DNA from 2 places in the Guptibacillus hwajinpoensis genome. Region 1 is predicted to be linked to the other one. Evidence: riboswitches for the same ligand, from Rfam matches in the RefSeq annotation. Region 1 holds a riboswitch; the other holds the start of a gene.

What was found. A riboswitch is a leader RNA that binds a small molecule or an ion and turns the genes downstream of it on or off. The one in region 1 is predicted to bind S-adenosylmethionine.
Region 2: another riboswitch for S-adenosylmethionine. It lies ahead of ABFG93_RS04965 (assimilatory sulfite reductase (NADPH) flavoprotein subunit); the one in region 1 lies ahead of ABFG93_RS15590 (homoserine dehydrogenase).

The regions. Positions count from the first base shown of each region.
Region 1 covers NZ_CP156674.1:3,007,153-3,020,092, forward strand. The annotation lists gene metX (homoserine O-acetyltransferase MetX) at 1-397, shown strand, start outside; gene ABFG93_RS15585 (O-acetylhomoserine aminocarboxypropyltransferase/cysteine synthase family protein) at 412-1,710, shown strand; SAM riboswitch class I at 1,733-1,844, shown strand; gene ABFG93_RS15590 (homoserine dehydrogenase) at 2,085-3,290, shown strand; gene ilvE (branched-chain-amino-acid transaminase) at 3,714-4,619, shown strand; gene ilvB (acetolactate synthase large subunit) at 4,987-6,708, shown strand; gene ilvN (acetolactate synthase small subunit) at 6,705-7,226, shown strand; gene ilvC (ketol-acid reductoisomerase) at 7,269-8,294, shown strand; gene ABFG93_RS15615 (2-isopropylmalate synthase) at 8,281-9,822, shown strand; gene leuB (3-isopropylmalate dehydrogenase) at 9,839-10,945, shown strand; gene leuC (3-isopropylmalate dehydratase large subunit) at 10,977-12,389, shown strand; gene leuD (3-isopropylmalate dehydratase small subunit) at 12,405-12,940, shown strand, end outside.
Region 2 covers NZ_CP156674.1:960,364-980,920, reverse strand. The annotation lists gene ABFG93_RS05005 (type II secretion system F family protein) at 1-175, shown strand, start outside; partial or broken gene ABFG93_RS05000 (MBL fold metallo-hydrolase) at 287-1,149, shown strand; gene ABFG93_RS04995 (alpha/beta hydrolase) at 1,193-2,233, shown strand; gene ABFG93_RS04990 (LacI family DNA-binding transcriptional regulator) at 2,339-3,346, shown strand; gene ABFG93_RS04985 (ABC transporter substrate-binding protein) at 3,430-4,659, shown strand; gene ABFG93_RS04980 (carbohydrate ABC transporter permease) at 4,716-5,579, shown strand; gene ABFG93_RS04975 (carbohydrate ABC transporter permease) at 5,579-6,397, shown strand; gene ABFG93_RS04970 (glycoside hydrolase family 13 protein) at 6,417-8,099, shown strand; SAM riboswitch class I at 8,316-8,430, shown strand; gene ABFG93_RS04965 (assimilatory sulfite reductase (NADPH) flavoprotein subunit) at 8,602-10,440, shown strand; gene cysI (assimilatory sulfite reductase (NADPH) hemoprotein subunit) at 10,463-12,166, shown strand; gene ABFG93_RS04955 (threonine synthase) at 12,266-13,492, shown strand; gene ABFG93_RS04950 (hypothetical protein) at 13,621-14,166, shown strand; gene ABFG93_RS04945 (site-2 protease family protein) at 14,237-14,716, opposite strand; gene ABFG93_RS04940 (DUF1801 domain-containing protein) at 15,059-15,481, shown strand; gene ABFG93_RS04935 (DUF421 domain-containing protein) at 15,600-16,295, shown strand; gene ABFG93_RS04930 (hypothetical protein) at 16,948-18,222, opposite strand; gene ABFG93_RS04925 (hypothetical protein) at 18,680-18,910, shown strand; gene ABFG93_RS04920 (DUF1878 domain-containing protein) at 19,152-19,505, shown strand; gene ABFG93_RS04915 (alanyl-tRNA editing protein) at 19,635-20,557, shown strand, end outside.

The DNA.
Region 1 (12,940 bases):
GTTCGGTAGGAAAGTGAAGGGGAATCCTGGTGAGAGCCATACAGAAACCACTTATGATGTGGAGTCGTATCTTCACTACCAGGGGAATAAACTAGTTGGTCGTTTTGATGCGAATAGCTACTTATACTTACTGAAAGCAATGGATATGCACGATATAAGCAGAGGAAGAGACAGCATAGCAAAAGCAGCTAAGCTTATTCAGCCAAACGTGCTTGCTATTAGTTTTAAAGGAGATTTGATTTATCCACCTCATGAGTTAGAAAAAATGTTTAGTTTGGAAAGTATGGCGCACTTCTATATTGTTGATACAAAATTTGGTCATGATGGATTTCTCGTTGAATTCGATAAATGGGGACCGTTAATTAAACAACAGTTAAAAGAGACTTTGAAAATTTAAAGGAGTGATGTGAAATGGCAGAGAAACGTTATAATTTAGAAACGATTGGCATTCATGGAGGTTTACAGGCTGATCCTGCAACAGGCGCAAGAGCCCTACCGATTTATCAATCAAATGCTTACCGATTTAACAATACGGACCATGCGGCAGACCTATTTGCTTTGAAAGAAGAAGGGTTTATCTATTCACGCATTGGTAATCCGACAGTCGGTACGCTTGAAGAACGGATCGCCCAGCTTGAAGGTGGTGTGGGAGCATTAGGTCTCGCGAGTGGTATGGCTGCCATTACAACCGCGATATTGAATATTGCAAATAGTGGGGATGAAATTGTATCAGCTTCCACGTTATATGGCGGAACATACAATCTCTTTGCATCAACACTACCTAAATACGGTATTAAAACCAATTTCGTAGATCCCGAAAATCCTGAATCCTTTAGAGAGGCCATTACACCAAACACGAAAGCCATTTTCGCTGAAACGATCGGGAATCCTGGGCTTCATGTATTGGATATTGAGAAGGTCGCTGAAATCGCTCATGAAGCAGGGATCCCACTAATTATTGATAATACCTTTGCGACACCATACCTTTGCAGACCTATTGAACACGGGGCAGATATCGTAGTTCATTCTGCGACCAAATGGCTTGGCGGAAATGGTTCAACGATGGGTGGAATAATCGTAGATGCTGGTAAGTTCGACTGGAATTCTCCAAAGTTTCCAGGGTTCACTGAACCTGACCACACCTATCATGGTATCGTGTTTGCTGAGGCGCTTCCTGAAGCTGCCTATATTGTAAAGGCACGCGTTCAACTGTTACGAGACACGGGTGCTGCACTCAGTCCATTTAATGCCTTCCAAATCGCTCTAGGTGTTGAAACCCTCCACGTTCGAATGAAGGAACATGTGGCCAATACGCGTAAAATTGTCTCTTTCTTAAAAGACCATCCAGAAGTGGAGTGGGTTAGCTATCCTGAAGAAGAGAACCATCCTTCTAATCAGCTTGTAAAGAAGTATCTACCAAAGGGAGCTGGAGCTGTTGTTGTCTTCGGAATTAAAGGAGGACGCGAAACGGGAGCAGGCATTATCAATGCCGTAAATCTCTGGTCTCATGTTGCGAACGTTGGCGACGCAAAGAGTTTAATTATTCACCCAGCTAGTACAACGCACCAGCAGTTGAGCGCAGACGAATTAACAGCATCAGGTGTTCGTGATGACTTAATTAGACTTTCCGTTGGAATCGAACATATTGATGATCTCATCGAAGATCTTGTGCAGGCGATTGCTAAAGCGCGAGTTGAAGCAAGCGTATAAGCGACTCCAACTAAATAATAGACTCTTATCAAGAGAGGCAGAGGGACTGGCCCGATGAAGCCCGGCAACCATTAAGCGACTGCTTAATAAGGTGCTAACTCCAGCAGAATAATACCTATTCTGACAGATAAGAGGAGGCTAATGCCCTCTTCTTAATGAAGAGGGCATTTTCTTATGGCGGCAGCAATTAAAAGTATCGAGAAAACGACCACCTGTCATCCTGGCGCCTCCTATTCGGTGAAGGGAAGCGCATGTGAACTCAGAAACTCAAAGCCCCCTTTCCAGGTGTAAAGTAATAAGTAATGAAGGTTCAATAGTCAGTGGCAAAATTTTAAGGAAAATCAAAAGTAAATCAGTAGAATGAGGTGACGGCGATGGAGTCTATCCATATAGCACTTATAGGATTTGGAACTGTTGGTAAAGGAATTTATGAAAGTATTCATGAACAGAGGGAACAGTTAGAAAGCCTGCTTCAGAGAAAAGTTATTGTGGAGGGCGTCTTGATTAAAGACGGCAATGTCAAAAGGGAAATAGACGACGAAGTTCTCTTAACGACAAACATTGACGATCTTCTGGGGCTCCCGAATCTTGATGTCGTATTTGAAGCGATCAATGGTGTAGAGCCTGCTCGTACGTATCTTTCAAAATGTATCCAAAGGGGCTGTCATATTGTAACAGCGAACAAAGAGTTGATGGCACACAAAGGAAATGAATTAAGAAATCTAGCTGCTAATCAAAAAGTTGGATTAAGGTTTGAGGCAGCAGTGGCTGCATCCATCCCAATCTTAAGTACGTTGCGTGAAGGTCTTAAAAGCAATCAGATTCAACAAATTAGTGGGATTTTAAATGGTACGTCTAATTTTATTCTTACAGAGGTACAGCAAAAGAACATTTCATTTGAACATGGACTTAAGCTTGCTCAGGAATACGGATATGCAGAGGCTGATCCTACTAACGACATTGAGGGATGGGATGCCTTCTACAAAATACTCATTCTTTCTGATCTTGTTTATGGGAAACAACCTGATTGGGATGATGTCGTAAGAAAAGGCATCAGTGAAGTCACATCATCCGATATTAATAAAGCTGAAGCACTCGGACTACGAATCAAGCATACAGCAACAATCGTTCCAGATATTAAGGGACCAATTATTTCAGTTGAACCTGTTGCCCTTACTCCTTCTCATCCATTTTTTCATGTTACAGGTGTCAACAATTGCTTACAGCTTACGGGTAACCTTGCAGGTGAAATTACACTCCAGGGCCCCGGGGCAGGGGCATTTCCGACGGCTAGCGCGATGATAGAGGATTTTCTTAGCCTTTATAGGAACAGCTCTGAAACGCGCTTTTATTCTAAAGCAGAAGGTGAGGATGAGAGAAATAACGAATGGCTGTTGCTAGGAGACATTACAGAAGCAGATCACCAAAACATTCTGCCTATGGTCGAACAAGGAGCTTATTATATGAGTGGAAAGAGAAGTGAAGTGGAAGACTTTTTGAGGAAGTTTTCACAGGTGAATTTCTACCCGATTCATGGTCAATTTGCGAAGAGTCTACTATCTCAATTAGTTGCCATATAGTATGAACGGCCCCCTCCAGGATATGAAGGGGGCCGTTCAGGTTCTTGTTGAAAGCGCTATGATAAAATTTACAATTAAAAATAGTGTGTAATGAAACCTCACGCATGACAGTCTTGTAAGCGGTTTCAATTATACTGATGTATCTAAATTATCTAAAAACTTTAATTTAGGGTGTTGACCTTCTGCTGAAACGGGCGTAATATAATCCTCAATTAAACAAAGTATTCAAATAAATCACTCTACAAAACAAACTAGGGCCCGGTAAAAACACGATGGTCCTATACTTAAACGCTGACGCTTTACTGCGTCTATTTAATACTTTAAGAAAATTCAACTTTATTAAAGTATAAGGGAAACTAAGGCTTTCGCTATTCAACCGGCGATAAGCTAAGTTTATCTAACAAACAGAAAGGAGTGAACAAGGTGAGTGAACAATGGATCTACCTTAACGGAGAATTTGTGAAGAAAGAAGATGCCAAAGTATCAGTTTATGATCATGGCTTCCTCTATGGCGATGGGGTGTTCGAAGGGATTCGCATGTATGACGGTAATGTATTCAGATTAGAACATCATTTGCAACGCCTATATGATTCAGCTCATTCAATTATGCTAAAAATCACACACACAATGGAGGAAATGACTGATATTATTGTGCAAACACTGAAGAAGAATAACCTTCAGGATGCATACATCCGTATCGTTGTATCTCGTGGAGTCGGTAACCTCGGTCTAGATCCATTCACATGTAAGGAACCTCAAGTGATTGTTATTGCAGAATCACTGGCCTTGTTCCCTAAGCATTTATATGAAACAGGGATTGAGATTGTAACGGTAGCAAGTCGGAGAAATCGTTCGGATGTGTTGAGTCCGAAGGTTAAATCATTAAACTACCTGAACAATATCCTTGTTAAAATCGAAGCGAATTTAGCTGGCGTAAGCGAAGCCCTGATGCTGAATGACCAGGGATATGTTGCTGAAGGGTCGGCTGATAATATATTTATTGTCAAAGGTAACGTCATCAAGACACCACCGGGTTACGTTGGAGCACTTGAAGGCATTACGAGAAATGCCATTATGGAGCTTGCCAGGAAGAAAGGTTACGACATGAGAGAAGAGACGTTTACGAGACATGATGTTTATGTTGCGGATGAAGTGTTCTTAACGGGAACAGCTGCAGAAGTCATTGCAGTCGTCAAAGTAGATGGACGTGAAATTGGCGAAGCGAAGCCAGGTAAAACAACCAATCAGTTGCTTAATGCGTTTCGTGAGATTGTAACGGTAGATGGTGTTAGTGTGTATCCTTCTAAAAGTGATGTGCAGGCAGGTTAAGCACGATGAATTAAATAACGAAAAATCGATGACGAGGTAAAAGATGCAGGAATTGGTAATGACCAGAGAGCCGGTATGGTGGAAGCCGGTATTACCCCCTGCATCGACATCCCCTCTGAGTGTTGATCTGAAATAAGCATGCTAGGATCAGCCAGGTGTTCTTAAACACTTGTTATTTAAAAGAGCAGCATATGCTGCTCATGAGGCGACAATTTTTATCCTTGTCGTAAAGTAGGGTGGTACCGTGAAGTCTTTTCGCCCCTATGGACCGTAAGTTGCGGCGTAGGGATGAGAAGGCTTTTTTTATACGCTATTCCTAATCAGAAATTGAAAGTTGGCAGGTAAGACAATAAAGCAATTGGAGGGTATGAGTATGCGGGCGAAGGCGAAACCAGAAGCCGAAGCGGTAACAGAGGAAGTGACCGGGGCAGATGTTTTAATTCATTCGTTAAAGAAGGAGAATGTTGAAATCCTCTTCGGATATCCAGGAGGCGCAGTGCTTCCACTTTACGATGCACTGTATCGATCACCTATTAAACACATCCTATCAAAGCATGAGCAGGGATCCATTCATGCTGCTGAAGGATACGCAAGAGTCAGCGGAAAACCCGGAGTTGTCATTGCAACATCCGGACCAGGAGCTACTAACCTTGTAACCGGAATTACGGATGCCATGATGGATTCGTTGCCACTTGTTATTTTTACAGGGCAGGTTGCAAGTACAGTAATCGGTACAGACGCTTTTCAAGAAGCTGACATTATGGGGATCACGGCGCCAATTACAAAGCACAATTATCAGGTGCGGGACGTTCAGGACCTGCCGAGAATTATTAAAGAAGCATTCCATATTGCTACGACAGGACGTCCCGGTCCAGTTCTTGTTGATATTCCTAAGGATGTGGCAAACCAAACCATATCCCCCGACTATGATTCTACTATTCATTTGCCAGGCTACCAGCCAACATTCTCACCTAATATCCTGCAAATCAAAAAGCTTGCAGATGCGGTTGGGCAGGCAAAAAAACCGGTTATCTTAGCCGGTGCGGGTATCCTCCATGCCAATGCTGGAAAAGAACTACTATCATTTACAGAAAAAAATAAGATCCCGGTTGTAAATACGCTTCTTGGGTTAGGGAGCTATCCAGGCAAACATTCGCTCTTCCTTGGAATGGGGGGCATGCATGGGACGTATACAGCAAATATGGCGCTATATGAATGTGATTTACTGATTTCCATTGGCGCACGGTTTGATGATCGGTTAACAGGAAATCTTGCTCACTTTGCTAAGAATGCGATAGTTGCTCACATCGATGTAGATCCGGCTGAAATAGGAAAAAATGTACCAACGCAAATCCCGATCGTTTCCGATGCAAGAGAAGCGCTCAAGAAACTAATTGATGTTGAGACTGAAACGCCTGATACAGAAGAGTGGTTAAATCACCTAACAGAGAACAGTAAAAAATATCCTCTCTGGAAAAAGGTCAATACAGAAGAGTTTTTACCTCAGCGGGTTGTCGAACTTGTTCATGAACATACAAAGGGAGACGCCATTGTAACTACAGATGTCGGACAGCATCAAATGTGGGCAGCTCAATATTATGCTTTCACAGATGCCAATCGATGGGTTACATCCGGAGGACTAGGAACTATGGGCTTTGGCTTTCCTGCTGCGGTTGGTGCCCAGCTAGCGTTTCCAGAACAAACTGTTGTATCTCTAACAGGTGACGGTGGTTTCCAGATGACTCTACAGGAACTTTCAACACTGCAGGAGCTGAACCTGCCCGTCAAAATCGTGATCATGAACAATCAATCTCTTGGAATGGTAAGGCAGTGGCAGGAAGCATTTTATGAAGAGCGTTATTCTCATTCTTTGATTCCTGTTCAGCCAGATTTTGTCAAACTGGGCGAGGCATATGGTATTAAATCATATAAAGTGTCCACAGAGGAAGAAGCTAATGCTGTTTTTGAAGAAGCATTTTCACACCGCGATCCGGTGCTGATTGACTGTAGAGTGAGTGGGAAAGAAAATGTGTATCCAATGATTGCGCCTGGTAAAGGGCTTCATCAGATGATTGGGGTGAAACCATGAAACGAATCGTAACCGCCACAGTGATTAATCAGAGCGGTGTTCTAAATCGCATCACCGGCCTGATGACGAAGCGGCAGTTTAATATTGAAAGCATTACAGTTGGCCACACCGAAACAGAAGGTATTTCTAAAATGACTTTTGTTGTCAATGTGGATGGAGATGGGAAAATTGAGCAGCTGATTAAACAACTTAATAAGCAAATCGATGTTCTCAAGGTTTCAGATATAACAGATCAAGCGATTGTAGTACGAGAGCTTGCCTTAATTAAAGTGATCAGCAATGCACAAATCAGAAGTGAAATCTCAGGGATCATTGAACCTTTCAGGGCTTCCATTATTGATGTGAGTCGTGAAAGCATAACGGTTCAAGTTACAGGGAATTCCGACAAAATTGAAGCGATTCTTGATCTTCTTCGTCCTTATGGAATTAAGGAAATGGTTCGAACAGGGATCACAGCTTTCCCAAGGGGAAGCCAGAAATCAGTTACTGATCTGAAACAGTACTCTATATTAAATTAACCAATTAACCATTAAAACCAAATTGAGAAGGGATGAATTAAAATGGCAAAAGTATATTATAACGGTGATATCAATGAGGGAACGCTTAAAGGGAAAAAAATCGCAGTAATCGGTTATGGTTCACAGGGTCATGCTCATGCGCTTAATCTTCGTGAAAGTGGTTTTGACGTAACGGTTGGACTTAGAAAGGGTCGTTCATGGGAGCAGGCTGAACAGGATGGTTTCGATGTGAAGACAGTGAAAGATGCCAGCAGTGAGGCTGATGTGATCATGATTCTTCTACCGGATGAATATCAACCAGACGTATATAAACAAGAGATTGAACCCGGACTGAACGCTGGAAATGCCCTTGTATTCGCTCACGGATTTAACGTTCATTTTAATCAGGTAGTTCCTCCATCAAACGTTGACGTGTTCCTTGTAGCACCTAAAGGGCCAGGACACCTTGTAAGAAGAACGTTTGAAGACGGTGCCGGTGTTCCTGCACTATTCGGTGTTTATCAGGATGTATCAGGTAACGCTAAAGAACTGGCCCTTGCTTATGCAAAAGGTATCGGTGGTGCACGAGCGGGTGTTCTTGAAACATCATTTAAAGAAGAAACGGAAACAGATCTTTTCGGTGAACAGGCAGTACTGTGCGGAGGACTATCCTCTCTTGTAAAAGCAGGATTTGAAACACTGACTGAAGCAGGATATCAGCCGGAAGTTGCTTACTTTGAATGTTTACATGAGCTCAAGCTGATCGTTGATTTGATGTATGAAGATGGTATTGCAGGTATGCGCTACTCTATCTCTGATACAGCTCAGTGGGGTGACTTTGTATCAGGACCACGTGTTGTCGATGCGGATACAAAGGCACGTATGAAAGACATCCTTGAAGACATCCAGACTGGTAAGTTCGCGAAAGGCTGGATCTTAGAAAATAAATTGAATCGTCCTGAATTCCATGCAATCAATGAGAAAGAAAAGCAACATCCAATCGAGCAAGTTGGTAAGGAACTCAGAGCAATGATGCCATTCGTGAAACCAAAATCAAAGAAGGAAGTGGTTGCCAGTGCGAAAGATTAATGTATTCGATACAACGCTTCGTGACGGAGAACAGTCAGCTGGAGTCAATCTGAATGCATTAGAGAAACTGGAAATCGCCAAACAACTCGAAAGACTTGGAGTCGACATTATGGAAGCGGGCTTTCCCGCCGCTTCCAAGGGCGATTTCCAGGGTGTTAAAAATATCGCAGATACGGTTCGAAACGTCTCCGTAACAGGGCTTGCGAGAGCGAATGTGAAAGATATTGATGCAGCATGGGATGCTCTTAAGGGTGGTGCTGATCCAAGATTACACGTTTTTCTAGCTACTTCTCCCATTCACATGACTCATAAGCTAAAGAAAACGCCTGACGAAGTGGTGGAAACAGCAGTTGAAGCAGTGAAATATGCGAAAAAGTTTTTTCCAAAGGTACAGTGGTCAGCGGAAGATGCCTGTCGCTCTGATCGAACCTTTCTTGCGAAAATCATTAAAGAAGTGATTAATGCAGGGGCTTCCGTTATTAACATTCCGGATACTGTGGGGTATAGAAGTCCACAAGAATATGGGGAATTGTTTACTTATTTAAAACAAAACGTTCCAAATATTGATGGTATTGATCTTTCTGCCCACTGTCATAACGATCTAGGGATGGCAGTCGCGAATTCTTTGGCAGCCATCGAATGCGGGGCAACGCAAATCGAAGGAACGATCAATGGTATTGGTGAAAGGGCTGGAAATGCTGCGATAGAAGAAGTGGCTGTTGCGCTTCGAATCAGAAATGACTTTTACCAGGCAGAGACTGGATTAAAGCTTGATGAAATTAAGCGAACTAGCAATCTAGTGAGTAAGCTTACAGGAATGGCTGTTCCAGGAAATAAAGCGGTTGTTGGGGCAAATGCTTTTGCTCATGAGTCAGGGATTCACCAGGATGGCGTGTTAAAAGAAAAAACAACCTATGAAATTATCAGTCCACAGCTGATTGGTGTTCAATCCAATAGTCTTGTACTCGGTAAACACTCTGGAAGACATGCTTTCAGGGATAAAGTGAAAGAGCTTGGTTTCGAACTTGATGAGGCTAAAATAAACGAAGCATTTGCTGATTTTAAAGACCTTGCTGATAAGAAGAAACAAGTAACTGAAGATGATTTGTTTGTCCTACTAACGGATATTCAGACGGATGAATTTGTTGATAAATATGAAATTCATAGCATTCAGGTTCAGTATGGTACATCGAATATCCCGACGGCAACGATTGAAATTGAAAAGCCGGACGGAACGATGATCCAGCAGGCTGGTACCGGATCAGGTAGTGTAGAAGCAATCTATAATACGCTTGAGCAATTAATTACAGGCTCACTACAACTTCAAGATTATAGAATTAACTCTGTCGGTGGAGGAAGAGATGCCCTTGCCGAAGTTCATGTTCGCGTAACCTATAACGGTGTAGAGTCCAATGGACGTGGTACAGCTCAGGATGTTCTTGAAGCGTCAGCTATAGCCTACTTGAACGCAGTTAATCGTATTCTTGCTCGTGAAAGCTATCAGGTGAAAAAACAAGCGAACGTCTAACAGGGAGGTTAGAAGGATGAAGAGAAAAGTTGCGGTATTACCCGGTGATGGAATTGGCAAAGAAGTAATGGAGGGAACGATGAAGGTTCTCAATGCCGTGGCAGATCGATTTGGCCATACGTTTGAATTTCATAAAGCGAGGATCGGAGGGGCAGCTATTGATGAAGATGGCCAGCCTCTACCAGATGAAACGCTTCGCATCTGTAAAGAAAGCGATGCTGTTCTTTTAGGTGCTGTAGGTGGTCCTCAGTGGGAAAACCTTCCCGGTCATCTTCGTCCTGAACGAGGTCTTCTTGGTATTCGAAAGGAGCTTGGCTTATTTGCGAACCTTCGTCCTGTTACTGCCTTTGATAGTTTATTAGACGCCTCTCCGCTTAAAGCGGATCGAATCAAAGGTGTTGATATGTTGATCGTAAGAGAGCTAACAGGAGGATTATACTTCGGTACCCCGAGTGAACGCCGAAAAGATGGTAACGAAGTTGTTGATACGCTTCATTATACAAGATCTGAAATTGAGCGCATTGTCGATCAGGGCTTTGAAGCAGCAAAGAAAAGACGTCAGAAGCTAACAAGTGTCGACAAAGCTAATGTTCTTGAATCCAGTCGAATGTGGCGTGAGATTGTGGAAGAAAAATCCAAGGCGTATCCTGAGGTAGAAGTGGAGCATATGCTTGTTGATGCTGCAGCAATGAAACTGGTTCAGCATCCAGCATACTTTGATGTGATTGTAACGGAAAATCTTTTTGGAGATATTCTTAGTGACGAAGCTTCTATGATTACAGGCTCACTTGGAATGCTGCCTTCTGCTAGCTTACGTAGTGATGGATATGGGATGTATGAGCCAGTTCATGGATCAGCGCCTGACATCGCAGGAAAGAATCTTGCCAACCCGCTTGCCATGATTTTATCGGGAGCGATGATGCTAAAGTACTCTTTCCAAATGTATGAAGAAGCGGATGCTATTGAGAAAGCCGTGAAGGAAGTACTTGATGCCGGTTATTTCACAAGTGACATTGCTGGCAGAGGAGCAAACGCGCTAAGTACAGATAGAATGGTCAAACAAGTAATTTTTCAACTAGAAGAAGATAATGCGACTGCAGGAATTATGGAGGCATATGCCTAACAAGATGACAAAAGGGTAGAGGAGGATGGGTGTGGAGCCGAAAACAATTATCGAAAAGATCTGGGATAAGCACGTTGTGCATAGAGAAGAAGGTAGTCCAGACCTTCTATATATTGACTTGCATTTAGTCCATGAAGTTACTTCTCCGCAGGCTTTTGAAGGTCTGCGGATGAATAACCGACGAGTGAGAAGACCCGATTTAACATTCGCAACGATGGACCATAACGTTCCAACAATTGCCCGTCATATTATTAATGACCCGGTATCGAAGGTGCAAATGGAAAAGCTTGAAGAAAATTGTAACGAATTTGGAGTTGAAATTGCCGATATTAACCATCCTGATCAGGGAATTGTCCACGTTATTGGACCTGAGCTTGGCTTAACCCAGCCAGGTAAAACCATCGTTTGTGGTGATAGCCATACGTCCACACACGGTGCCTTCGGTGCCCTTGCTTTTGGGATCGGAACGAGTGAAGTCGAGCATGTCCTATCAACACAAACACTCTGGCAATCCAGGCCCAAAACCATTGAATTACGAGTGAAAGGAAGATTGGGAGCTGGTGTAACCGCCAAAGACTTGATTCTTGCTGTGATCGCGAAGTTTGGCGTGAATGCAGGAACAGGGGCGGTGCTTGAATATACGGGCGAAGCGATTCGAAACATGACGATGGAAGAACGAATGACGGTTTGCAATATGTCCATTGAAGCAGGAGCTAAAGCGGGATTAATTAGTCCGGATGAAACAACGTTTAACTATTTAAAGGGAAAACGTCATGTGCCATCTGGAGAAGCATTTGATGAAGCTGTTTCAGAATGGAAAAAGCTCGCAACGGATCCGGATGCAAAATACGATGAAGTTCTGGAAATTTTTGCAGATGAAATTGAGCCTCAGGTCACATGGGGAACAAATCCTTCGATGGGATCTTCTGTTTATGCAAGAGTTCCATTTCCAGAAGACTATAAGGACCCAGGTGATCAAAAAGCCATTAAGCAGGCTTTAGCTTATATGGACCTTAAGCCTGGTACCCCGATACAAAATATTGATATTCAATATGTCTTTATCGGTTCATGTACTAATTCTCGTCTAAGTGATTTAAGAGCTGCTGCTGAAATTGTACGAGGCCGTAAAGTGCACCATAGCGTGACAGCCCTTGTTGTACCTGGATCAAAATCCGTTAAAGATGCTGCCGAAGCAGAAGGTCTGGATGATGTCTTTAAAGAAGCAGGCTTTGAATGGCGTGAAGCCGGTTGTAGCATGTGCCTGGCTATGAATGATGATATCGTTCCACCTGGTGAACGCTGTGCCTCAACATCCAATCGGAACTTTGAAGGTCGTCAGGGAAATGGCGCTAGAACGCATCTAGTTAGTCCAGCTATGGCTGCAGCGGCTGCAATCGAAGGTAGATTTACAGATGCTAGAAAAGTAAAACCTCTTGTCGTTTGAAAGGAGTGAGGAGTCCTGGAACCAATTAATGAATATACAGGTGTGGTTTACCCTCTTGAGAAGGTAAATGTAGATACAGATCAGATTATTCCAAAGCAATTCTTGAAGCGGATCGAACGTCAGGGATTCGGTCAGTTTCTTTTCTACAACTGGCGATTCGATGACGATGGCAATCCCCGCTCAGACTTCAATTTAAATGAAGACCAGTATAGGGATGCTACGATTCTAGTAGCCGGTAAAAATTTCGGCTGCGGCTCCTCACGAGAGCATGCGCCATGGGCTCTGCTTGATTATGGATTCAGAGTTGTTATCGCCCCAAGCTTTGCTGATATTTTCTATAATAACTGTGTGAAAAACGGAATCCTTCCGATTGCGCTTCCTCAGGAAACGATCACAGAACTTTTTTCGAAGTCGAAAAATGGGTACCAGCTCAGTGTTCAGCTAGAGCAACAGCAAGTCAGTGATGGAAATGGACTTTCGGCTTCATTTGAAATCGATCCTTACTGGAAAGAAATGCTCTTAAACGGTTGGGATGAAGTATCTCGTACACT
Region 2 (20,557 bases), 2.0 Mb from region 1:
CATTAAAAACATTACGACACGTATTTGTAAGCAAAGACGTGAACTCTCACGTGAACAGGCGATGAAGGCACCAGTCAAAATGTTGATCCCGATGATCCTGTTTATATTCCCACCTCTTTTTATTATCATAATTGGACCAATGGTTGTGAAATTGATTGTCGATGGACTGGGTTAATCAAAGGGGGGCAGACACGTGTCTGCCCCCCCTCTCTCTTTAATGATATGATGTAAAAAAAACACTCAATTTGATACATACTAACGTTGTTTATTTAGAGGAGGAAATGAGATGCAAACTATCGAAAGAATTGGAGATCGATTCTGGTATCAAACGCCAGTATTTGAGACAGATCGTCCAATTTTAGGAATGATTGTTGGTGATCAAAGGACCCTTATGATTGATGCAGGGAATTCTGAAGCACACGCTCGTTATTTTCTTGACGAGCTATCTAACAGAGGTGTCCCTGAACCTAATATGTTAGCCCTCACCCACTGGCATTGGGATCATATTTTTGGTCTTTCTGCTCTCGATCAGGTTATATCGATTTCATCAAAGCAAACGAAAGAAGAAATGGAGAAGCTACTTCCTTACTCGTGGTCAGATGAGGCGCTAGATGAGCGAGTAAAAAAGGGAACTGAAATCGAATTCTGTGCGACAGCGATAAAAAGGAGTTTGTTCATCACCGGGACATTACCATCACGCTCCCATCGTTAACTTTTGAAAATAAAGTGGAAATCGATCTTGGTGGTGTCACTTGTGTACTTCTTCAAGTAGGCGGGGATCATGCGTCTGATTCAGTTGTTGTGTACATGAAAGAAGAGAAGATCTTATTTCTAGGTGATAGCATGTACCCGGATATTTTTTCTGAAAAGGACAACTATACAGTCAGCAGAACGCTTCCATTGCTAGATCTGATGGAGCAATTCAATGCGGAGTGGTATGTGTATTCTCATTATAAACCCGTTTCGAAGGAAGAGTTCTTGAACGAAACGAAGGTGTTAAGAATTGCTGCAGAGCTGACCCATAAGTTTAGCGGAGATGAATGTCAGATGCAGAATGCCTATAAGAAGCAAGTTGGCAGGGAAATAAATGAGGAAGAGCTTGAAACAATTGCGTTCTTTGTGAATGGATATAATATGAAGAAGGCGTAAGTGTTGGAAACGTATATGCCACTTGATATGGGAGTGTTTTCTAGTGGGGATCTTTTCGAAAAAAGTAGATTACACCGTATCTCAAACCGGTATAAGTTCTAGTGAAGAGATCATGATTGGTGGGATTCGGCAGACAATTCTTATCCAGGCAGAGGATCAAACTAAACCTGTGCTGTTGATTTTGCATGGAGGGCCAAGTATGCCTCTTCCAGGTGTGTCGTCTAAAGGAAGAGACTATACGATTGTGACGAATACGCGAGAGTTAGTTAAACACTACGTTCTCGTCTACTGGGATCAGAGAGGAACAGGTAAATCCTACCGACATGATATTCCAGGAGAATCGATGACGGTTTCTCAATTTGTTTCGGATGCGAATGAGCTAACGGATTATTTGCGTACACGATTCAAACACCCTAAGATTTTTCTCGCCGCACATTCATGGGGGTCTACAATCGGGCTTGAGCTCGTCACAACCTTTCCAGATAAATTCTACTCATATGTAGGATTATCTCAGGTTGTGAGCTGGACTGAGAATGATCGCCTTTCGCTTGAATGGACAAAAGCGGAAGCAAAAAGAAGAGGGCATACGAAGGCATTAGTTGAGCTAGAGTCCGTTGGTGAACCACCGTTTGTAGAAAGCTTCCAACAGTGGGGAGTGTTAAGAAAGTGGCAAAGAAAGTTTAATACGCTCATTTATTCGGATGACGTGATCAAGCATCCAGGGTTAATGAATGTCACAAAGGCAATGTTTCAATCAGATGAGTACTCATTAAAGGATATTTACAACACGTATTATAAAGGATTTAAACTCGTCTATACAGATTCTTTTATTAAAGAATTAGCTGCCAACAATTTCATGGAGAGTGTACAGAAAGTTGCGATTCCAATTACCTTCATTCATGGGATGAAAGACTATCATGTCCATGGTCAGCTTGTAAAAACGTATTATGATCAACTCAATGCACGAGAAAAACGACTGCTGTGGGTAGATAAATCAGCCCATTTGTTCCACCCGGATGATACAAAGCTTATTGAGAAGTATCTGATTGAGCAGTTGAGGCATAGGAAATTGGTTTCGAAATAGAACAAACAATTTAATTTTCTGAAAAAAAGTGTTGAAAAGGCTTTCAATTAAAGTTATTATGGGAATAAGAAATTACGTAAACGTTTACTCGAAAGAAGGTGAGACATGGCTTCAACCATTAAAGATGTAGCCAAAAAGGCAAATGTGTCTATTGCTACAGTATCCAGGATTTTGAATGACTTACCGGGATATTCTCCAAAGACAAAACAAAAAGTCCTTGACGCCATTGAGGAACTGGGCTATCAACCCAATGCGGTAGCAAGAGGCTTAATTAACAAGAAAACACAAACAATCGGCGTTCTTTTCCCTGACGTATCAAGCATGCTATCGTCTGAAATTTTGAATGGTATTGAGGATGTCGCACATGAGTTGGGACACAGTGTCATTGTTTGTCACACTGATTCAAGTGGGAAACGAACGAAGAAATACTTACAGCTGTTAAATGAGAAAAGAGTAGAGGGCATCCTCTATGTTAGTGAAGTACTGACAAAAGAATATGATGATATTATGAAAAAGATGGATGTGCCAGTTGTTCTTATTTCTACTGAGTCATTAGAGTTTCAATTGCCTTATGTGAAGGTAAATGATCGATCTGCTGTTTTTAGTGCCACACAATATATGATCAATCAAGGGCATAAGAATCTTGGGATGATTAGTGGTCCAAAGGAAGATACAATTGCTGGCTATCCAAGGGCACAGGGTTTTCTAGAAGCATTAAATCACTACGGTTTAAGGGCTAGTGAGGAACAGGTCTTTTATACGAAAGGGTTTGCTTACGAAGATGGTCTTACTAATCTAGAACCTCTTCTATCACGATTTCCTGATCTTACAGGGATTGTAGCTACGAGTGATGATGTGGCAGTAGGTGTCATTTCAGCAGCATATAAGCTTGGAATTACGGTTCCTGATCAGTTGTCTGTAATAGGTTATGATAATATTAAGATTGCACAAATGATAATTCCCCCATTAACTACTGTCGCTCAACCCTTATATGAGATGGGGCAAACAGGAGCTAAAATGCTCTTTAAATCAATTGCCAGCGGGAACACAGTGGAAAGTAGAATTATGCCACATCGCATTATAGAGAGAGAATCCGTAAAAAAAATAAATTAATTTTTTTTTAATCATTTAGTTAAACGTTTACTTAAGTTTATTAACGCGATAAATGATTAAACCAACCGAAGGAGGAGTATAGGATGAAGCTTCATAGCAAATTGGTTACCGGTTTTGTTTCAATGGCTCTCGGCGCGGCACTTTTAACAGGATGTAGTAGTGGTGGTAAAGACGATGCACTAGAGGTGTTCTCTAATAAATCGGAGAATACGGAAACCTATAAGGCTCTCATTAAAAAGTTTGAAGAAGAAAATCCTGATATCGATATCAAATTAAATGCACCGCCAGAAGCAGAAACTGTCCTGAAGTCACGGTTAACAAAAAATGATTTGCCGGATGTTATGGCGATCGGTGGGAATGCAACTTATGGGGAGCTGGCCCGTGCAGGAGTATTAATGGATTTATCAGATTCAGAAATGATTAACAAAATTCAGCCTGCCTATTTAGATATGATTAACCGTCTAGCGGGAGAAGAAAAAGAAGGAACGTATGGTATTCCCTATGCTACAAATGCGAACGCTGTCATTTATAACAAAGATAAATTTGAAGAGCTGGGTGTTGAAGTTCCCAAAACATGGGATGAGTTTGTAGCAATACTCGACAAAGCAAAGGCTGAGGGAGAAATTCCTTTATACCTGACGTTAAAGGATGCTTGGACAGGAATGATTCCATGGAATTCTCTTGCTGCGAATATTCAACCTGAAGAGTTTGCGAAAAAGGTAAACAACGGTGAGGCGAGTTTTCAGGAAGATTATCCTGAAGTAGCAGATAAAATGTTAACGCTTTTAGAATATGGACATCAAGACAACATGGGTGTTGCTTATGGTGATGGAAACACAGCTTTCGCAAAAGGTGAAGGGGTTATGTACTTACAAGGAAACTGGGCCATCCCTGAAATCAAGAAAGCAAATCCGGATATTAACTTAGGGGTTTTTGCAATGCCAGTTACAAATACACCTGAAGAGAACAAACTAGTTTCCGGTGTAGACGTTTTATTTGCTGTTAATAGTGATACCGAATATTCCGAGGAAGCGAAGAAGTTCATTGAGTTTATGATTAATGAACAAAATGCAAAACAATATATCGATGAGCAAGCAGCATTCTCAGCTGTAGAGGGTGTATTCCAGGAGGATCCTGTCATGGAGGGAATAAAGGTTAACTTTCAAGAAGGTTCAATTACCAGCTTCCCTGACCATTATTATCCTGCAGGAATGCAAGCAGAGAATTTGATTCAAGACTTTTTGATTAATAAAAACAAAGATGAATTCCTGAAGAAAATGGATGAAGAGTGGGAAAAGGTTCAAAACCGATAAATGAAAATGGGCATCTACTAAGGTGCCTCTTCATTTACCTTAAAGGAGAGGTGAACATGCATAAACGGAAAAACGCTTTTATAATCATGACTGTTCCTGCCCTGTTGCTCTTTTTTACTTTCCATACATATCCTGCTCTTCAAGGGGTTTATTATAGCTTTACAAACTGGAGAGGGTATGGGGATTTTGATTTTGTTGGATTAAAAAACTATATTAATGTCTTTAAGGATGAGCGAGCTCTTCATGCCTATCTTTTCACTTTCAAATTCGCGGTCGTTTCAACCATTCTTGTTAATGTCATTAGTCTTATTGTAGCGATGGGGCTAAACGCAAAAATAAAATTTCAAAAGACGCTGAGAGCAGTTTACTTCATGCCAAATATTTTAAGTATCTTGATCGTCGGTTATATATTTAATTTTATCTTCGCACATTTCATTCCTGAAATTGCAGAAGGGCTTGGAATTAATGCGTTGACAAGGAATATTCTTGGAGATCAGGATGTTGCCTGGATCGGAGTTGTCATTGTAGCTGTGTGGCAGGCGGTAGCATTCAATACGATACTTTATCTAGCTGGTCTTGTGACTATACCTGAGGATTTATATGAGGCTGCAAGTATTGATGGTGCTGGACCATGGAGAAAGTTCTGGAGCATAACGTTTCCTCTTATTGCAACGTTCTTCACGATTAACATGGTGCTTGCCATGAAGAACTTCTTGATGGTGTTCGATCACATTATTGCGTTAACCGGTGGGGGGCCTGGACAGGCTACCGAATCGATCTCTCTATTAATCTATCGAGGTGGTTTTGAAGGTGGAGAGTTTGCTTACCAGTCTGCTAATGCGGTTGTTTATTTCGTTATCATTGTAGTCATTTCAGTCATTCAAATTAAGGTCTTACAAAGAAGAGAGGTGGAAATGTAATGGGAAAGAAATCGAATTGGTTTATAACAACCTTATTAATTCTTGGTTCACTGCTCATTCTCTTTCCATTGTATCTCACGGTTACGATCGCGCTAAAAACCCCTCAGGAACTAGCCGATTCATTTCTAGCTCTACCTAAAGAATGGCGATTTGAAAATTTCACAGAAGCAATCCAACTAACAAATTTCTTCAATGCTCTTGGAAACAGCGCATTCATTACGTTATTTGTTGTTGTTTTAACGTTGCTCACAAATTCGATGGTCGCTTATGCTATTGCACGAAATATGCATAAAAAGTTTTATAAGTTTCTTTTCTACTATTTCGTGAGTGCGATGTTTGTTCCTTTTCCTATAATCATGTTACCAATTGTGAAACAAACAAGTTCATGGGGAATTGATAATCTAGTTGGATTGATTATGCTATATGTCGTGTATGGACTTGCCTTTAACGTCTTTATCTACGTTGGCTATATCAAATCTATTCCGAAGGAGCTTGAAGAAGCAGCAATAATGGATGGAGCAAGCACATGGGGTGTTTTCTGGAAGGTTATTTTCCCGCTTCTTGCTCCGATGAATGCCACAGTCGGTATTCTGACAACACTATGGGCATGGAATGACTTTATGTTGCCACTCGTAATCTTGAGTGATCAAGAGCTTGCTACGTTACCTTTAGTGCAATATATTTTCCAATCTCAATTTAGTACAGATTACAATTTAGCATTTGCCTCTTATTTGATGGCTCTTGCTCCGATGATACTTGTTTATATCTTTGCCCAGAAATGGATTATTAGCGGTGTAACGAAAGGCGCTATTAAATAGAGAAATGGAGTGGATGATGATGGAGAAAACATGGTGGAAAGAAAGTGTCGTATATCAAATTTACCCGAGAAGTTTCAATGATAGCAATGGTGATGGGGTTGGCGATATTAAAGGCATTACTGAGAAACTGGACTACTTGAAGGAACTTGGTATAGATGTGATCTGGCTGTCTCCCGTCTATCAATCTCCTAATGATGACAATGGTTATGATATTAGTGACTACCGTGCCATTATGGAAGAGTTTGGCACGATGGAAGATTGGGAGGAAATGCTGCATGAGGTTCATCAGCGTGGTATGAAGTTGATTATGGACCTCGTGGTAAACCATTCTTCTGATGAGCACAACTGGTTTGAAGAAAGCCGGAAGTCGAAAGACAATCCATTCAGAGATTATTATATCTGGAAACCTGGTAAGGACGGCAAAGAACCGAATAACTGGGAGTCGGCTTTTAGTGGTTCTGTTTGGGACTATGATGAAAAAACTGATGAATACTATCTCCATTTATTCAGTAAAAAGCAGCCTGACCTTAACTGGGAGAATCCCACTTTAAGACAGGAAGTCTATGACATGATGCAGTGGTGGCTTGATAAGGGAATTGACGGTTTCAGAATGGACGTTATTAACTTTATTTCTAAAGTACCAGGGCTTCCGGATGCACCAAATCCGAATGGTAAACGCTATGTTTCTGGTGGAGATTATTTCATGAATGGTCCACGGATCCATGAGTATTTGAAGGAAATGAACGAAAAGGTTCTCTCTCATTATGATGTGATGACAGTGGGTGAAATGCCAGGTTTAGACGTAGCTGATGCGCAGAATTATACAGCTGATGATCGTAATGAACTGAATATGGTTTTCCAATTTGAGCACGTTGATCTTGATTCAGGTGATGGGAAATGGGATGTTCAGCCTCTAAAGCTAAACGATCTAAAGGAGACGTTCACGAAATGGCAGAAAGGGTTGGAAGAAGCAGGATGGAACAGCCTGTACTTGAACAACCATGATCAGCCACGGATGGTATCAAGATTTGGAGATGATACAACCTACCGTGTGGAGTCAGCGAAAATGCTCGCCACCTTCCTTCATACGCTGCAGGGAACGCCTTACGTCTATCAAGGTGAAGAGCTTGGTATGACAAATGTTCATTTTGATTCCATTGAGGAGTATAAGGACATTGAGACGTTAAATATGTATCATGAAAAGGTTGACCAGGATAAAGAAGATCCGGCAAAAGTCATGCAGGCGATATACAAGAAAGGGCGAGACAATGCTAGAACGCCAATGCAGTGGGATAACACGAGTCATGCTGGATTTACAACAGGTAACCCGTGGATAAAAGTGAATCCAAATTACAAAGAAGTGAATGCAAAATTAGCAGTAACTAATCCTGATTCTATCTACCATTACTATAAAGAATTGATTAAACTTCGAAAAGAAAATCCAATTCTTGTCTACGGTCAGTATGATCTTATTCTAGAAGACCATGACGAAATTTATGCTTATACGAGAAGGTATGAAGGTGAAACAATACTCGTTATTCTTAATTTCTCGGATCAGAAGTCTGAATTTGCTCTTCCTGAAGAGTTAAAGCATCGCAGTAAATCATTATGGATCAGTAACTACGATGTGAACGAGGATGAGTCAATTGGACGATTTGCGCTGCACCCTTTTGAGGCACGGGTATACAAGTTGGAATTCTAAGATCATGATTCGCAATAAAACTTTGAAGATAAAAAGCGTATCAATTGAGTGAAAATTGTCATGGTTATTTTGATTCAACTTTTTGAAATAGACCTTATTCTGGGCCTTTCTTAGTTAATTGAATGATAATAATTTTCTAATAATATATTGACATTTGATTCACAAGAGGATAAAATTTGAAGCAATCATTGCTTTTTAACAATTTCATAGCAACATTTCTTATCAAGAGAGGTGGAGGGACTGGCCCTTTGAAGCCTCGGCAACCGATGTGATGGTTCTTCATCACGTACTGTGCCAAATCCAGCAGGACGACGCGCCTGAAAGATAAGAAGATTGGCTGATTCTATTAACAAAACCTTTCTTCTTACTTTAACGAAGAGAGGTTTTTTTCGTTTACAGGATGCAGGAAAGGAGAAGTGAAATTAGTTTAGGTTTAAATCCGAGTAAACAACTTGTACTACATTGAATTTATTTTAAAAAAGTTATTGTGAGGTGGATATTATTGCAGTTCCAAGTGATGAACAGCCCGTTTACTCATGAGCAAACGGAGCTATTAAATCGATTATTGCCAACACTTACGGAAACTCAAAAAATCTGGTTGAGCGGGTATCTTTCTGTTCCTTCTGTTCCTGGTGCAACAGAAGCAGCAGCAACGCTTGAGCCAACTGTTCAAGATTATCCTGTTCCAAATCTAGAAAACCATAATCAGGGTGGGACTAAGACGCGCGAGATCACGATTCTCTACGGATCGCATACGGGAAACGGTGAGGGACTCGCTGAAGAATTCTTTAAGAGACTCGAACAAGACTATACGGTTACCCTTTCATCACTGGATGATTTCAAGCCGAAAGCTCTTAAGAAAGTGCAGGATTTATTGCTTATTTCAAGTACACATGGTGATGGTGATCCGCCGGATAATGCGCTCAGCTTCTATGATTTTCTTTATAGCGATCGAGCGCCAGAAATAACGGATATACGCTTTTCTGTACTTTCTCTTGGAGATAGCTCCTATGAGTTTTTCTGCCAGACCGGGAAAGATTTCGATCAACGATTGGAAGAATTAGGTGGGACGCGGATTTATCCTCGCGTTGACTGCGATCTTGATTTTGAAGAGCCTGCGGAAGAATGGTTTGAAGGGGTTCTAGCTGTTTTAAATGATGCGCCTGAAGTAAGTTCATCCTCAGCAGGGGAATCAGAACCATCTCAAGCTCGAGCAACATACTCCAGAAAGAATCCGTTTAAGGCTGAAATTATTGCGAATATCAACCTTAATGGAAGGGGATCGAACAAGGAGACGCGCCACCTTGAGCTAGACCTTGAAGGCTCAGGTCTTGATTATGAACCAGGGGATAGTCTGGGGATTTATCCTGAAAATGATACAGTCCTTGTCGATCATTTAATTGAAGAAATGGATTGGGATCCTAATGAACAGGTGCCAATCAATAAGGAAGGTGACCTTACATCCCTTCGTGAGGCGCTTGTGAAGACCTATGAGATTACAAGTCTCACAAAGCCTTTGCTTGAAAAAATCGCATTACTCACCCCAAATGATGCGCTTAATAAGGTGCTGGAGGCTGGAGGGGAAGAGCTTAAAACATACCTTTATGGACGGGACCTAATTGATTTAGTACGCGATTTTGGGCCGTGGCCCGTTTCAGCAAAAGAATTCATAACCGTGTTGCGAAAAATACCGGTGCGGCTATATTCGATCGCGAGCAGCTCAAGAGCTAATGAGGATGAAGTCCATCTAACAATCGGGGCGCTCAGATACGATGCTCACGGACGTGATCGCACTGGCGTATGCTCTGGTCAATGTGCGGAGCGTTCACAGCCGGGTGATACACTACCAGTGTTTGTGCAGCGTAATCAAAATTTCCGGTTGCCTGAAAATCCAGACACACCGGTGATAATGATCGGGGCTGGCACTGGCGTAGCGCCTTATCGCGCATTCTTGCAGGAGCGGGAGGAAGCGGGCGCACGAGGAGAAACGTGGTTGTTCTTCGGTGAACAGCACTTTGTCACAGACTTTCTTTATCAAATTGAGTGGCAAAAATGGTTAAAAGATGGTGTCCTTTCAAGAATGGATGTGGCTTTTTCTCGTGATACCAATGAAAAGGTATATGTACAACATCGGATGCTAGGGAGAAGCAAGGAGCTATATAACTGGCTAAACGCTGGAGCGCATGTATATGTATGCGGTGACGAGAAGTATATGGCGAAGGACGTTCATGCGGCCCTTGTAACAATCCTTCAGGAAGAGGGAGACTACAGTGAAGCGGAAGCGGAGGCTTACCTTGCTGATTTACGAAACGAAAAACGCTACCAGCGTGATGTGTATTGAGTAGCAGGAAAGGAGTGCGATCATGACGAAAAAGACGTTGCAGGAAAACCTGAGCGGGATGGAAAAGATTAAAGACGAAAGCAATTACTTGCGAGGGTCACTTGTCGAAAGCTTTGCTGATCCGATTACTGCATCGATTCCAGATGCGGATACAAAGCTATTAAAATTTCATGGCAGTTATATGCAGGACGATCGAGATATCCGCCAAGAACGTAAACAACAAAAGCTAGAACCTGCCTATCAATTTATGGTCCGTGTTCGATTACCAGGAGGTGTTTCAACCCCTGAGCAGTGGCTAGTAATGGATGACCTTTCTGATAACTATGGCAATGGAACGTTGAAATTAACAACGCGCCAAACTTTCCAATTGCACGGTGTTTTGAAATGGAACATGAAGAAAAGCATCCAGGCGATGGATCGCGTGCTGATGGATTCGATCGCTGCGTGTGGTGATGTGAATCGAAATGTCATGTGTAATGCGAATCCGTACCAGTCAGACATTCATGCTGAGGTCTATGGTCTTGCACGAAAATTAAGCGATGACCTTCTGCCAAGAACGAAGGCGTATCATGAAATCTGGCTTGATGAGGAGAAGGTGCTTGATCGAAAGGAAGAAGAAATTGAACCAATGTACGGCCCGCACTATTTGCCAAGGAAGTTTAAAATTGGTGTAGCCGTACCACCTTCGAACGATGTCGATATCTTCTCCCAGGATCTTGGCTTTATCGCCATTATTGAGGAAGGCAAGCTTCAGGGCTTTAATGTCGCCGTTGGTGGTGGTATGGGCATGACGCACGGAGACACGAACACGTATCCACAGCTTTCAAGGGTCATCGGTTTTTGCGCTCCTGACCAGATTGTTGAAGTAGCTGAGAAAATCATTACGATTCAGCGTGATTACGGAAATCGATCTGAACGGAAGAACGCCCGATTTAAGTACACGATTGATAGTAGAGGACTCGACTGGGTTAAAAGTGAACTTAACACGAGACTTGGATGGGACTTAGCTGAAGAACGCACATACCATTTCGATCATAACGGCGACCGCTATGGCTGGGTGAAGGGTGATGGGAAATGGCATTTAACGCTCTTTATTCAAAATGGCCGCATTGTTGATACGGAAGATTATAAGCTTAAGACAGGGCTAAGAGAAATCGCGAAGGCACATAATGGGGATTTCCGTCTGACCCCGAACCAGAATTTAATCATTGCGAACGTAACCGAAGAAAAAAGATCTGAAATCGAGGATCTTGTTGAACAATACGGTTTGACGGATGGAAAGAAAAATTCCGCATTGCGTCAAAATTCGATGGCATGTGTGGCCTTCCCAACCTGTGGCCTTGCGATGGCGGAAGCAGAACGGTACCTTCCATCATTGATTGATAAAATTGAAGTGATCGTTGACGAGGCGGGAATCCGGGATGAGGAAATTGTAATTCGAATGTCCGGGTGTCCGAATAGCTGCTCACGTCCTACCCTTGGGGAAATTGCGTTTATTGGGAAGGGACCTGGTAAATACAACATGTATCTCGGCGCCGGTTTCGTTGGAGACCGTTTGAGTAAGCTGTACCGCGAAAATATCGGAGAGGAAGAAATTTTACAATCACTGAAACCGATTCTATTTAATTATGCGAAGGAAAAAGAAGAGAAAGAGCACTTTGGTGATTATGTGATTCGAGCGGGATATGTGAAAGAAGTTCGCTCGGGACTTGATTTTCATAGTTAAAATAACTCGAGACCCAGAGTTCACCTGTACGTGAGCTTTGGGTTTCAGTCTGTCTGCTCAATGTTATGATGATGGTACGATACCAATGGAGGTGCTCGAATGACATTCAGTATGATATCTCATTTATCCTGTCCGAAATGCAAGGAAACCTACTCTCCCAAAACGATTCAGCAGTTATGCGTATGTGGCTCACCTTTGCTTGTAGACTATGATCTTGAAGCAGTAAAGAAAAGTCTCACAAAAGAAGATTTACAGGATCGCGATCAGTCTCTCTGGCGCTATCATGAATTGCTGCCAGTACAGGATGAAAATGATATTGTGAGTTTTGAAGAAGGAATGACGCCATTACTACCAATGCCAGCACTTGGAAAAGTTTTTGACATTCCTCATTTATACATAAAAGATGAAGGCATGGTGCCAACGGGCTCCTTTAAAGCAAGAGGGGCTTCAGTAGGCATTTCAAAAGCTAAAGAACTTGGTGTTCAGCATCTCGCCATGCCGACAAACGGAAATGCTGGCGCTGCCTGGTCGCTTTATGCAGCCAAGGCGGGAATCACTGCTCATATTGTGATGCCTGAAGACGCACCTGAGATTACGAGAAAAGAAGTAAGCATTTCTGGGGCTCATCTGTACCTTGTAAATGGCTTAATCAGTGATGCTGGCAAAATTGTCGCTGATGTTGTGAAGCAGCAGGGCTTTTATGATGCATCAACTCTTAAAGAGCCTTATCGAATTGAGGGGAAGAAAACGATGGGGTATGAAATTGCTGAGCAGTCCCAATGGGAGCTACCTGATGTGATCCTTTATCCAACCGGCGGGGGTGTTGGATTAATCGGCATATATAAAGTGCTAAGGGAGCTTCAGCAGCTTGGATGGATTGAAGGTCAGAGGCTGCCGCGCCTTGTAGCGGTTCAGTCTGAAGGCTGTGCGCCGATTGTTAAAGCATTCGAGGAAGGGAAGATGGAATCAGATTTCTGGGAAAACTCTCAAACCCATGCATTCGGCATTAATGTGCCCAAAGCGATTGGAGACTTTCTAGTGCTCGATGCTATCTATCAAACGGAAGGATGTGCAATTGCCGTTTCAGAAGATGACATTCGAAGTACTCAGAAGGACGTAGCTAGAATAGAAGGGCAGTTTGTTTGTCCTGAAGGAGCAAGTACATTTGCGGCCGCAAGGTATTTAAGAGAAACGAATTGGATTAAAGCGGATGAGAGGGTTATATGTTTAAATACCGGCCAGGGGATCAAATATCCGGATGCTTTTGATGTACACGCTCCTGTGTTAGAACCGAATGAACGAATTTCCTTCTCATCTAATATCTAATAGAGAAACTACATGAGTTAAGCAAAGTCCACTGGCACGGTACAGTGGACTTTTTTATAAATTTAATTGGACTTGTGTGAGCCAGAGGTCTTTTATATGATGATTACAAAATGAGAAGGTGATAGAAATTGGAAGAATCCATGAAACGAGAATTCGATAACTTACAAGCTAAGGACAAAACACTCCAATACGAAGCTTACAACCATATTCTTGAAGCAACGACACAAGAAGTAGACTGGGCTTATGACGTTTGGGAAGAGTTGCTAGAAGGACTAACAGCCAAAGACAATCATCAGCGATCAAGGTGTGCACAGTTTTTATCGCATCTAGCTATCAGTGATCCAAAAAAGCGTATACTAAATGATTTTGAAGCTCTATGGGATGTGACAAAAGATCCTAAGTTTGTAACCGCACGCCATAGTCTGCAGGCAATCTGGAGAGTTGGTCTTGCTGGAGTCGAACAGCGAAAGTTAGTTATTTCTTATCTCGTTGACCGTTTTCTAAACTGTGAGGATGAAAGAAATCACACGCTAATTCGCGCTGATATCCTGCAGGGATTAAAGCATTTATATGATGAGGTAAAAGATGAGGAGATTAGGAAGCAGGCAATGAATTTAATTGAATCCTTAGACGATCCTAAATACATTAAAAAGTATCGATTAATTTGGAAATAGACCTACTAGTAAAGAACCTATTCTGGTTTTCCAGAATAGGTTCTTTTCATTCCATGCTTTCGTTGTGAGTTTAATCAATTGGATCGACTGATTTTCCGTAGCGTAGGACATCAAAGACGGCCATTCCATCACTCGGTCTACCGTCGTCGTTTCGAAATGGCAGAAGTGAGAAGAAGATAAAGTAAACAGAGAAATACGTAAATTGATAGAAGAACAGCGTAACGGGAATAGCCTTTGATGCAACTAAATAGTTAATCAGCAAAATAACGATAAGGTTAAACAAACTGCCACCTAAATAGATAGCCACGTGAGCCCAGGTTTTATTGTATTTCAGTTCTCTGTACTGGCACCATCCCTCCATAAAATACAATCGTTTGATTTCAAGTGATCCTATATGAAACAGTGTCCGGCCAGAGCCGATACAAAATTTAATTTTTCCGCCAAATAGTCTTGCGATTAGGACATGACCTGCCTCATGGACAAGTGTCACAATCGGTAAAATAATGAAAAAGTTCACGAAAAACATTGGTATATCATTTAAGGTAAACATATAAACCCTCCGTCTCGATCATGATGTTTTTTTGTTCTGTTAAGGAGCCCAATATCAGGGGTTCATCAATAGTAACTATCAGAGTTTTTTTAAGTGATAAGTACTCTAGAACAGGACGTTCCCGATTCAGTGGATCTATAACTCTTTTAGAGTAAGAATCATGAAACGGTAATAAAAGAAACATGTCAGAGATATTCTTATTAAATCATTTAGAAATGTGGTAATGAATCCATATATTCTTAGAGATTTTGGTGCTATTTTACGGTTTGAAGCAGGATTGAACATAAAAATATAGTAATGGAAGTGGAGTGTGAAATTAACAGTGAAATGGGGGATTAACGAATGTATGACCTGAAAACAAAGGAAACGGATAACAGTGTCATTGAGTTTATTGAAAAGGTCGCTCATCCAAAAAAGCAAGAAGATGCTTATCGATTGCTAGATATTTTTACTGAAACAACAGGGTATGAGGCGAAAATGTGGGGTCCGAGCATCATCGGCTTTGGATCTTATCATTACAAATATGAATCAGGACATGAAGGTGATGCACCGTTTGTGGGCTTTTCGCCGAGAAAAGCGAAGATTAGTTTGTACTTAGCCCAGGGAGATCCAGAGCGGGAGGAAATGCTCGAGCAGCTTGGAAAGCATATGACAGGGAAGGCCTGTGTGTACATTAATAAAGTTGCGGATATCGATGTAGGCGTACTAAAAACATTGATAACTAAATCAATTGCTTACTTTAATGAAACATACTCCGATCAATGATCTGGAAGGAAATTGTAACAGCCTCTTTTTCTTAAAAGCATGAATAGCAATTTCTAATAGGGGAGACAGTAATAGATATTGTTACAATGCTAAACCTCTAGATGAAGGGTGTTATAAGATGGACATAACTGAAGTACTTGTTAGAATCACAATCACTTTTATAGTGCTATTTATTCTTGCCAGAGTTATGGGGAGAAAAGAAATTAGTCAGATGACCTATTTTAACTGGGTCTCCGCAGTAGCGATAGGTTCTTTAGCTGCAAATATTGCTTTTAATAAAAACATAACTCTTTCTATTGGTATAATTGCACTGGTTGGATGGACGATTTTTACGCTTATACTTGGTATGATTGATATCAAGTTTAAAAGCGCTCGTAAAGTTACGACTGGAGAACCAATCATTGTGATAAGAGAAGGGAAGATCATGGAACATGCTCTTCGGAAAACTCGTTTGGATATTGATGCATTAAGATCTCTAATTAGAGAAAAGAATGTCTTCCAGCTTTCAGATGTTAATTATGCTATTTTTGAAACGAATGGAAAAATTTCTGTTATGAAAAAGGATCCGGTACAGACGGTGACAAAGCATGATATGAATACATTAATTAGCCCGAAACCATTCCCCATACCCACTGAAGTGGTATCAGAAGGTATCGTTAATATGAAAAATTTAAAGATGTTGAATCGGGATAAAGAATGGTTGGATCAGCAACTCGCACAAGAGGGGGTACAGGATGTTTCAAGCGTTTTATATGCTGAAATTCAACAGGATGGTACCCTTTATGTTGATCAGAAGAAAGATAGTTCAATGTAGCTGAATGACTATAGGAGGTAGGTATGTCCTCTCTTTATTAACATCAACTGGATTTCTTAATCAAGAAATAAGACAGCAATTCTTAAGATTAATCGATAAGATGCCTGAAGAAACCAATGTAGGAATCATTACGATGCTTCTGTAAAAGAAAAGAAACTAAATCAATTTGCCAAAGAAGGCGAAGGAAGATTTTTCAGGAAATGAATTTTAGAAGTGTGAGGTTTATTGATATAGAATTCGATAAAGTCGATACTGGAAATCTTCGATTTTATATCAATGGAGGAAACCCGTGCTATTTACTCTATTATCTGCGACAAAGTGGTGGGCTCGGAAGTTGGGTTTGGTAACGGCATTGTGATTGTGGGTGTTTCGGCAGGGGCGGTTGTGCTTGGGGCAATATCGACATTGTACAGTTCTTCACGTCAGAAATAAATCATGTCAACTTGAAAGATTTAACCAGGCGACACCTCACCGAAAAAATCATCTTTCCACATTATGACGAGGTTCTATGGGGAAATAATAATAGTATTGATGTAAGAATTAGTCGTTTTGAAGAAGCGCACCAATGCAAGGTTACAGATTAGCAGATGAGATCATCATTAGTCATATGTAGAAAAACCCTCATCAGATCGTAGACCTGATGAGGGTTCGTTTAATCCTGAATTGGATTTGCTTTCAGCTTATCTTCCATTGATTCTAATTCTACCGCTTTAATGTCTCCGCCTTCCTTATCTGAAACAAATGATAGTTTGTTGTCTCCGGCGTAGTAAACATGCAGGTATTCACTATCCATATCATTCAAAACGACCTCGTCTGGTTCTCCGAACTGGCAAAGCATATCCTCATAAGGAATAGCAGCACCTTCTGATAGGGCGTCATAGCGGAGGTTGAATACTTCTTCATTCGCCATTAAGTATGCATACGTCTCATCATAAAAGCCTGGGATCCCTTCATATAAAGTCTCCTCAAACTTCATAGATGGTTTCTCTTCTTTTAATTTTTCCTCAGTCAGACCGAGAAAGATGGACGGATCCTTCAAGTGGCCCTGCTTAGCAAATTTTAATAAGTCGGAATGGAAAGGTGAAGCTTCACATGAGTTGGCTTCTCTCTTAGTTGAACTCGCAAGTGGTGGTTGATCTGTCATTGTGTAGCTACCATTAAAATCAACAGCTGCTCCGTGGTAATAGAGACAGGAATCTTCTTCGAACGAGATGACACCATCCGTAGAAGTGAACGTTCCTGTGCAATCAGGCTGGTCTTTATCTTGAAATGTTGCTTCATTACCGGTAATCTGAGCGGTACCACTGAGTTCGCCAACATGATCACCGCTACTTACGTCAAAGGAAAATTGGAAAGATTCAGCGGTGACGTTTGAGATACTCAGATTACCTTGTTCAAATTTGGGGTCGATATAGAGAGCTTCACGCCATTCTGACGTTTCACTTGCGCTATCCTCTGAGGTAGTCTGTTTTCCAATCGGAATCAAGGTATAGATACCCGTAAATGATACGTTATTTCCAGCAACACTCTGACATCCTTCGCTTGTATCTATCGTCATACGATCTTCCTGCCATCCGAAGCTAGCTTTGCATTCTCCATTTTCAGGATGCGTGAATGTCGCAGTATCTCCTTCAACGATTGCCGTTCCGGAAATTTCACCAACATTTATTCCATCATAAGCCTGGAGCATGAAGGTGAACGAGTCATCAAGCGGATCGGTAAGGTCGACCGCACCCAAAATGACGCCGTCCTTTTCCCATTTATACGTACCTTCTTGAAACAATGCCTGGTCGGATGGTTCGGAGAGCTTGTCCACCGTTTCTTTTTCTGCCTCCACCTTTTCAGAAGAGTTTGAGCTAGTCAAAAAGTTGCAGGAAGTTACTAGAAGTAAAAGGGAAAATAAGAATACCAGACGAAGGGCTTTCATACGATTCCTCCCACTGTTTATAGTTGATAAAGTTATTATACACAGTACTGTATGAAAGAAAGGACAGTTGGTGTCGAGGGTAAAAAAATTACTTTGTCTACTTTAATAGAACCGTTCTGTAAACTTGTAGTCGATTTCCGGGGAAATGATTGTAAGTAGTCGAAAAAGATATATCTATAAATTTTAATGAACGAGAAAGATCGAAAATAACTCGAAGTATTCAAATCTACAAGAAATACCAATCAAAAAAATCTCTGAAAGTTTGGTTTATGTTATCATTTCATTATTCCAGATTAATTAGATGATGAAAGGTAGATGTGTCACTGTGGACTTTATTTCAGAAAATGTCGTTTTAATAGGAGTAGCTTTGCTTGTTTTTGCTTTATTACTAGCGAAATTCACTAGAAAAAAGTAAAGTGGAATATAACACTTAATTGTAGTTCGGGAGGTTCTGAAAATGGGGAAATGTACGATCGATCACTCATATAGTGATGTTTTAACGAAACTTAAAGGGCAGGCTGATTACATGCCCGATTCACTCGTGCAGGGCATAAACCGTTTCTTGGAGAAGACTCTTTCTCAAGAAGCATTAAATGAGCTGTTTCACTTGCTGAAAAAATATGATCTTGCTTCACAAGAAGAGCGTGAAAAACGTAATGAAGAGATCGATGAGTTAATTCAAGTCTAGCAGAAAGAAAGGGTGATCCAGTCGGATCACCCTTTCTTTCTGTTCCGAGATAATTGTTTCATTTATGTGTTAATGTGATGATCTTCATAGAAATGAAAGAGTTTTCAGATTATAATGGTAGAGAAATAAGATAACTAAGGTCGTGGAAAAGTTTATTGTCCGGTTTGACAGTCTGACGTTTGTGTGCACTCCTGTAACCCCTTTCAAAGACTTATGGATTTAATAAATTGGAGGGATCGAAATGAATAACGTGGCAATGGTGAAGCGTATTGCTGAGCTTGAGGAAACCATCGAGATGCTTTTATTCAGACAGGACTTGCTATATTCGAATACATCGATCGACCGGATGCTCTATGAGTACCAGATTACGAAGAAGCAGTATCACGAGATTATGGCGTTAATGGATAGGTATCAGGAGAAGATTTTAATGAAAGAGCCCGTCGATCACAGAACGTTCGAGAAAGAAATTTATCATATTGTGCCAGAACAATCAGGTGATTACCAGTTTGTCGAATACCTGACGCGCGTCTTCTGGGAAAATGACTGCTGGGAAGATGTTTTTAGAGAACTGTATGAGATGGAGCTTTATTATTAAGAATCTAGAAGAAGCGGTCGATTTTTGACTGCTTTTTTTGATGAAGGTTATGAATTAATATATTTTTCCTGAAACATGATAGGATGAGTTGTGAAGTAAATTTAGTATAAGGTGAAAGAAGTGATTTTAATGGCTAAATTATTCTATCAAGACCCATACATAACCTCCTTCTCTGCAAAACTTATTAAACAGGGGCATGATGAAGCAGGTCGTACTTATGTGGTGTTAGACCAAACCGCATTTTATCCAACAGGCGGGGGACAACCACATGATACAGGAACGCTAAACGGTTTGAATGTAATCGATGTGGAAGAAGTGAATGGTGAAATCCGTCACTACTTGGAAAGCACATTCTATGATCAGAAGGAAGTGAATGGTGAAATCAACTGGTCGAGACGTTACGACCATATGCAGCAGCATGCTGGTCAACATATTCTATCAGCAGCATTTGAAGACCAATTTGGATACAAAACCGTAAGCTTCCATCTTGGACAGGAGATGTGTACGATTGATCTTGATATTCCTTCACTTGACGAAGCGGAAGCAAGGAGGGCAGAGGCATTCGCGAATGAAGTAATTCAGCACAATCTCCCAATTAAAACGAAGTGGGTGAATGAAGAAGAACTAGCTGAATACAAACTTCGAAAACAGGTTGCGGTAGCAGATAATATTCGCCTTGTGATCATTCCGGAAGTAGATTATAGCGGCTGTGGAGGTACACATCCTTCGTCTACAGGACAGGTTAGCTCAGTGAGTATACTGAAAATAGAGAAGCAGAAAAAACAAACGCGCGTTCATTTTGTTTGTGGCAATCGAGTCCTTACAGAGCTTTATGACAAACAGGGTGTTGTGCTTGGTTTGACTAACGTGCTCAATGTACCACAATCTGATCTCGTTCAGGCTGCACATCGCGTATTGGTGCAGTCCAAGGAGCATGAGAAAACAATCGATGAGCTGAAGGATCGCCTTCTTACTTATGAAGCAAAAGAGCTATTGGAGTCTGCAGGAATGATCCATGACCAGCGAGTTGTCCATCTAATCTCTAAGGAGTA